Actinoplanes teichomyceticus ATCC 31121: one gene and its partner. The protein of the gene in region 2 interacts with the protein of the main gene of each other region in a pairwise test. Links are inferred from orthologs where the notes say so. Each region holds a gene or a part of one and is shown on either strand. Other genes may lie near its edges.

Region 1 (3,188 bases), 3.7 Mb from region 2 along the record:
GGACGAACTGGTCCGCCGCGACCAGCGAGCGGTCCACGTGCGTCTCCGCGGCGAAATGCACGACGACGTCCTGGCCCGCGACCGCCCGGTCGACCACCTCCGGATCGCAGGTGTCACCGTGCACGAACCGGTAACCGTCCACCCCGGCGACCGGCGCGAGATTGGCCAGGTTGCCCGAGTACGTCAGCTTGTCCAGCACGGTGACCTGACTGCCGGCCGATCCGGGCAGCTGCCCGCGCAGGGTCGCGCGCACGAAATGCGATCCGATGAAACCCGCCCCACCCGTTACCAGGATGCGCACCTGTTCTCCTTCGTTTCAGCCCGGCCCGGGTCAGGGCGCGGGGATTTCGAACAGCGCGGGTACGCGGACGGTCAGCGCCATGTCCCCGCGCGCTTTGAGCCGGCCGAGCACCAGCATGGACACCGGACTGGAGCGGCCCGCGACCAAGCCGAGCAGCTCCATCGCGCCCAGGGTCAGCGTCAGCCGCGGTTCGTGGCGGGGCCGGTCCGACAGCGTGCACACACCATCGGCGATGACCAGTTCGTAGGTGTCGGCGCCGCCGTCGGGACGCCCGGTCACGCACCAGTGGATGACCGCGGACAGGGTGCCCGCTCGGTCTTGGCGCAGCAGTCCGGGCATCCGGGCGAAAATGCCGTTCAGCACGGTACGGCGGTGCGCACCCGCCATCGCCGCCTTCAGCTCCGCGGCAGGGGTGCGCCGGAGCAGCGCGGCGAAATCCTGCGGCTCCAGATCCGCCGGGTCCACATCGGTGAACATCGTTCTCCTCGGGGGTTCAGGGGTGCCGGCGCCGCGCGATGTCGGCCCGCAGCGCCTTCTTGTCGACCTTGCCGATGGCGGTGACCGGGAGGCTGTCCACCAGCTCTAGCCGCTCGGGCAGCTTGAACGCCGCCACCCCGGCCTCGCGCATGACGTCGCGCACCTGCGCCAACGTGACCGTGCTGCCCGCGCGCGGCACGACGTACAGGCAGACGGCTTCGCCGAGCTCAGGATCCGGCATCGCCACCGCGGCGGCCTGGCTCACCGTGGCCAGCTGGTGGGCGAAGTTCTCCACCTCCTCCGCGGCGATCTTCTCGCCGCCGCGGTTGATGAGATCCTTGTCGCGGCCCTCGATCACCAGGTTGCCGTCGGCGCGCAGCCGCACCACGTCCCCGGTGCGATACCAGCCGCCGGGCGGGTACGCCGCCGCGGTCAGCTCCGGCTCGCGGTAGTAACCGAGCGGCGTGTACGGCCCTCGGGTCAGCAGAATCCCGGGTTCCCCGATCGGCACCGGCGTCCCGTCCTCGTCGACCAGCAGCAGCTCGTCGTCGGGACAGATCGGCCGGCCCTGCGTGTGGTGCACCACCGCGTCGGGATCGCCGGGCCTGGTCATGCACAGCAAACCCTCGGCCATTCCGTACACCTGCTGCAGCCGGGCGCCCAGCGCGGGCGTGACCCGGGCGGCCACCTCGTCGGGCAGCCGCGACCCGGCCACCTGCACCAGGTCCAGCGAATCCAGGTCGGCGGCGGGGGAGCCGGCCAGGTGGTCCAGCCAGCGGATGACGGCAGCCGGCACGAGCGAGGTCATCGTGACCCGGTGCTCGGCGATCGCGGCCAGCGCCCGCTGCGGTGCGGGCGAGGCCAGGATCACGATGCGCCCGCCGCTGACCAGCGTGCCCAGGATGCCCGGCCCGGCCATCGGATAGCCGTGCGCGAGCGGCAGCACCGCCAGATACACCGTGTCCGGCCCGGCGCCGCAGATCCGCGCGGCCGTGCGCATCATGTACGCGTAGTCGTTGTGCGTGCGCGGGATGAGCTTGGGTCGCCCGGTGGTACCGCCGGACAGCAGGAACAACGCCACGTCACCGGGATCCGGGGCCGCGGCGCGAGCGCTGGTGTCGCCGGCCGGCGCGCACAGCGCCACCAGGTCGAGGCTGTCCGGCCGGTTCCGGCGTCCGGTCACCGCGACGTGCCGCAGGCCGGGCACCGCGGCGGCGACCTCGTGCGCCAGCTGCTCGTGGTCGAAACCGCGGACCGTGCCCGCCACCAGCAGCGCCCGCGCCTCGGTGAGCCGGGCAATCGCGGTCAGCTCCTGCCGCCGGTGCGCGGGCAGCGCCATCACCGGCACCACCCCACTGCGGAAACAGGCCAGCGCGATGACCACGAACTCCCAGCAGTTCGGCAGCTGCACGATGACCCGGTCACCGGCGCGCAGACCGAGACCGTGTAACCGTTGGGCCGCGCCGTCCACCCGCGACACCAGCTCGGCGAAGGTCAATGACACGTCGCCGTCGACGAGACAGATCGTCCCCGGGCGGCCGGCCGCCGCGTCGTCCAGATAGGCGCCCAGCGGCCGTTGTTCCCAGTAACCGCGGGCCACATAACGCTCCGCCAGCTCGTCGGGCCACGGCACCACCTCCGGCCGCCCGGCCCTCGACGCAGTCACGGACATGTGCTGTCTCCCTCTCTGCTGCGGGTCACCGCAAACGTTAGGAAAGGCACCGCGAAAATGCGTCTCCGGAATTGCTGGACAGCCTCGTGCTGCTGCGCACTCACGGAGATGCCCGGCCGGTTGCCGGCGGCGCACGATGTTTCGCAGTCGGTGCGCCGCAAGCCCCGCACACCGTGACCGGCCGGGAACCATTTCGGGTCGGCTTGTGCCCTGAGAGGAGCCGGAACGTGAGCCAGGATGGGGAATTCCCGGATGCCGTGGCCATCATCGGAATGAGTTGCCGGTTCGCCCCCGATCTCGACTCCCTGGAGAAATTCTGGGCCTTTCTCGCCGGCGGGCGTACCGCCGTCGCCGACATGCCCGCCAAACGATGGGATCCCTACGCCGCGAGCAATCCGCAGGCCACCGCCATTTTGCGCAGCACCACCCGCAAAGGCGCTTTCCTCGACGACATCGAGGGCTTCGACGCTGATTTCTTCGGCATCTCCCCGCGCGAAGCCGACTTCCTGGACCCGCAGCAGCGGATCATGCTGGAACTCGCGTGGGAGGCGCTGCACCACGCGGGGCTGCCCCCGCTGTCGCTGCGCGGCACCGACGCCGGCGTGTACGTCGCCGCGAACTCCAACGACTACGGCCGCCGCCTGCTCGAAGACCTCACCCGCACCGGCGCGTGGGCGGTCAACGGCACCACCTACTACGGCATCGCCAACCGCATCTCCTACTTCCTGGACCTGCGCG
Region 2 (3,055 bases):
GTTCCGGGGTGTGCACGAGGAACGTCCAGTACGCGCCCTGCTCACCGGCCACCAGCCGGCGGAAGAACGCCAGCGCCGCGCCCGGGGTGTGGCCGCCGATGTCGGCGCGGAAGGATCGCTTGATGACGAAGTTCGCGCCCTCGCCCCGCCCGATCTCCTCGTCGATGACGCGCCGCACGGTCGCGGCGTATCCGGCGTCGTCCGGCTCGAACCGGGCGTCGTGCAGGGTGACGGAGACGTCCTCGATCCCGGACAGCGCCTCGGTCAGCGGGACGGCGCCCTGCTCGCGGACCGCCATCGCCAGCAGCGGCGCGCCGTCGTCGGGCGCGAGGTAGCCGCGCTCCCGGACCTGCCGGTACGGGATCAGCGCCAGCACCTCGTGCCCGCGCCGCCCGCCCGGCGCCGAGGGCACCGGCAGGTCGTCGAGGCTGTCCACCTCGGACAGCTCACCCAGCAGGATCTCCAGGTCGCCGGCGGCCGCCGACTCCGGCCGGTGCAGCAGGGCGTACGCCGGCTCCCGGCCCGCCAGGACCCGGCGCAGCAGGTCGTGCCCGGTCATCCGCGGGTCTCCGGCGCCGCGCCGAGGTCCGCGAGCAGCCGGTCGGTGGTGGCCACCACGGCGCAGCGCCCCGCGGCGTAGTCCAGGGCCATCCGGTGGTGCTGCGGCGTGAAGTCGGCGACCGCGTCCGCGGCCAGGAACGGCTGGATGTCGTGGGTGAAAGCCTCACAGGCCGTCATCAGGACGCCTACGTGGGCGTACACGCCGCACACCAGCAGCTGGTCGCGCCCGCTGCGGCGCATCCCCGCCAACAGGTCGGTGCGGTGGAAGGCGCTGTACCGCCACTTGGTGAGGATCCAGTCGCCCGGCGCCGGGGCTAGCCCGTCGACGACCTCGCGATGCGCCGGGTCGGCGGTCATCCCCGGACCCCAGAAGTCCGCGAGCAGCCCGCGCTGCCGTGGGGTCATGCCGCCGGGCTGCATCGTGTACGCCACCGGCGTCCCCGCACGCGCGCAGGCCCGCCGCAGCCGGATCACGTTGCCGGTCAGCTCGGCCAGCGGCGAGCAGTCCGTGGGAAAGGCCCGGAGGAAGTACTTCTGCATGTCGTGGATCAGCAGAACCGCCCGGGCCGGGTCGGGTGTCCAGGCAGCGATCCGCCCGGGGAGCTCGTCGGCGCCGGGCATGGGGTACGACTCGATGACTGGTAGGCCTGCCACTGTTCTCCCTCTTGTTCTGGGCCGGCTGGACGTCGCTCAGACGCCGAGCGTCGCGCCGCCGTCGACGGTGAGCGTCTGCAGCGTGATGTGTCCGGCCCGGTCCGACAGCAGAAAAGCCGTCGCCTCGGCCACGTCCTCGGGCGTCGCGATCTTGCCCAGCGGGATGCCGAGGCGGTACTCCGAGGGCGTACCGTCGATGGAGGTGCGCGGGCCCTGCCCGGCGCTCCACAGCTGGCTGAGCATCGGCGTGCCGGTCGAGCCCGGCGCGACCACGTTGCACCGGATGCCGTGCCGGGCCACTTCCAGACCCAGCGATTTGGTGAACATCGCGACCGCGGCCTTGGAGGCGGCGTAGGCCGCCATGCCGGTCCGTGGCGTGTCCGCGGCGTTCGACGCGATCGTCACCACCGCTCCGGAGCCGCGCCGCACCATCGCGGCCACCACGGCCCGTGACACGAGGAAGACCCCGTTGACGTTGGCCGCGAAGGTGTCGTGCCAGTCCTGCTCCGCGTACGAGATCACCTCGCCCGTGCGCAGCACACCCGACGCGTTGACCAACAGGTCGATCGGGCCGAGGTCGCGTTCGATCGCGGTCACCGCCGCGGCGACCTCGGCACTGGAGGAGACGTCCGCCGGGAACGCCCGGACCGGCAGTCCGTCCGCCTGGTGCCGTCTCCCGGCCGATCGGAGCGCCTCCCGGTCGCGGTCCACCGCCGCGACCGTGGCTCCCCGGGCGGCCAGGGTCCGGGCCACCGCCGCGCCGATGCCGCCCGCCGCGCCGGTCACCAGGGCGATCTTGCCGGCGAAGTCCACCGTGGTCATGCCGTCCTCTCCATGATCTCCGCGACGCCGGTCAGGCCGGCCAGCGGGCGCCGGCCGGCACGTCGATGGCGAAGTCGTCCGCCAGCACCCGGCCGAGCTCCCGCTGGTCGCGCAGCGCACGGACCCTGCGGGCCCCGTCCGGGGTCACCTCGATCAGCCGCATGCCGATGACGATCAGATGTCCCCGCGGCCTGGCGATGCCGACGTACAGGTTCTGCCGCGCGGGCGAGCGCGGGTTCGTTGCGACGTGCCAGTTCATCGGGAAGATGTCGATCTCCTCGAACGGTTCCAGCGTGAACTCGTACTGGTCGTCCCAGGCGGCGCCCCGGACGGCTTGCAGCGCCCACAGGTCGGAGGCCTCGGGGCGAGGCCGCCGGCGCAGCCGGAAACGCCGTCCGCTCTGGACCGACTCGGCGCCGTCCACCAGCGGAATCGCCTCCAGCAGGGCGGTGGTCGACCCGAAGCCCACGTCGGCGATGTACGGCACCGGCGCGCCGGGCACGTCCACCCGCAGCAGCAGGTGGGTGCGCGGCAGCCTGGTCACGGCGCGGGCCAGGACCCGGCCGGTCAGATAGGTGACCCGGAAGCCGATCGCCCGCAGGGCCGCGGCGAGCAGGATGTTGTGCTCGTAGCAGGCCCCGCCCCGACGGCCGCGCACCATCTTGTCCGCCACGGCGGACAGGGCGAGGGACGGCACGGTGCGCAGCAGGAAGACGTCGACATTCTCGAAGGGGATGCTCTGGACGTGGGCCCGATGCAGCGACCGCAGCGTGACGGCGTCCGCGACGGCATCACCCGCCCACCCGATCCGGCGCAGATAGCCGTCCAGATCGAAGTCGTGTTCCGCTGCGGCCACACCGCTCCCTCGTCGATTTCCGGCTTTCGGCCGACCGGCACCCCTTCCCATATCGGACTATATCCCATAAAAGGGACTTATAGGGCACGGACCGTCCGTGTCATGCGCCGCCGCTGCGCCACGTGCCCTCCGGACCGGCGATTCCGCACCGATCCGCGAAAC

The links.
Region 1: the proteins of ACTEI_RS09830 (region 2) and ACTEI_RS25515 interact in binary tests that used the Escherichia coli proteins (3 or more experiments, as listed by UniProt). The link is inferred for Actinoplanes teichomyceticus ATCC 31121 from one-to-one orthologs.

What each region holds. Positions count from the first base shown.
Region 1 is NZ_CP023865.1:5,830,577-5,833,764, reverse strand. The notes cover bases 123-2,996. They hold ACTEI_RS25515 ((2,3-dihydroxybenzoyl)adenylate synthase), read right to left. Parts: upstream 2,451-2,996; coding sequence 795-2,450; downstream 123-794. Other genes in these bases: ACTEI_RS25510 (type I polyketide synthase), read left to right, coding at 2,678-2,996; ACTEI_RS25520 (SCP2 sterol-binding domain-containing protein), read right to left, coding at 332-766; rfbB (dTDP-glucose 4,6-dehydratase), read right to left, coding at 123-301. Also shown: more of rfbB, read right to left, coding at 1-122; more of ACTEI_RS25510, read left to right, coding at 2,997-3,188. UniProt on the Escherichia coli protein: Involved in the biosynthesis of the siderophore enterobactin (enterochelin), which is a macrocyclic trimeric lactone of N-(2,3-dihydroxybenzoyl)-serine.
Region 2 is NZ_CP023865.1:2,159,035-2,162,089, reverse strand. What follows is about bases 145-2,885. They hold ACTEI_RS09830 (2,3-dihydro-2,3-dihydroxybenzoate dehydrogenase), read right to left. Parts: upstream 2,038-2,885; coding sequence 1,252-2,037; downstream 145-1,251. Other genes in these bases: ACTEI_RS09825 (arylamine N-acetyltransferase family protein), read right to left, coding at 2,069-2,885; ACTEI_RS09835 (isochorismatase family protein), read right to left, coding at 556-1,215; ACTEI_RS09840 (anthranilate synthase family protein), read right to left, coding at 145-559. In the rest of the region: more of ACTEI_RS09840, read right to left, coding at 1-144; more of ACTEI_RS09825, read right to left, coding at 2,886-2,893. UniProt on the Escherichia coli protein: Involved in the biosynthesis of the siderophore enterobactin (enterochelin), which is a macrocyclic trimeric lactone of N-(2,3-dihydroxybenzoyl)-serine.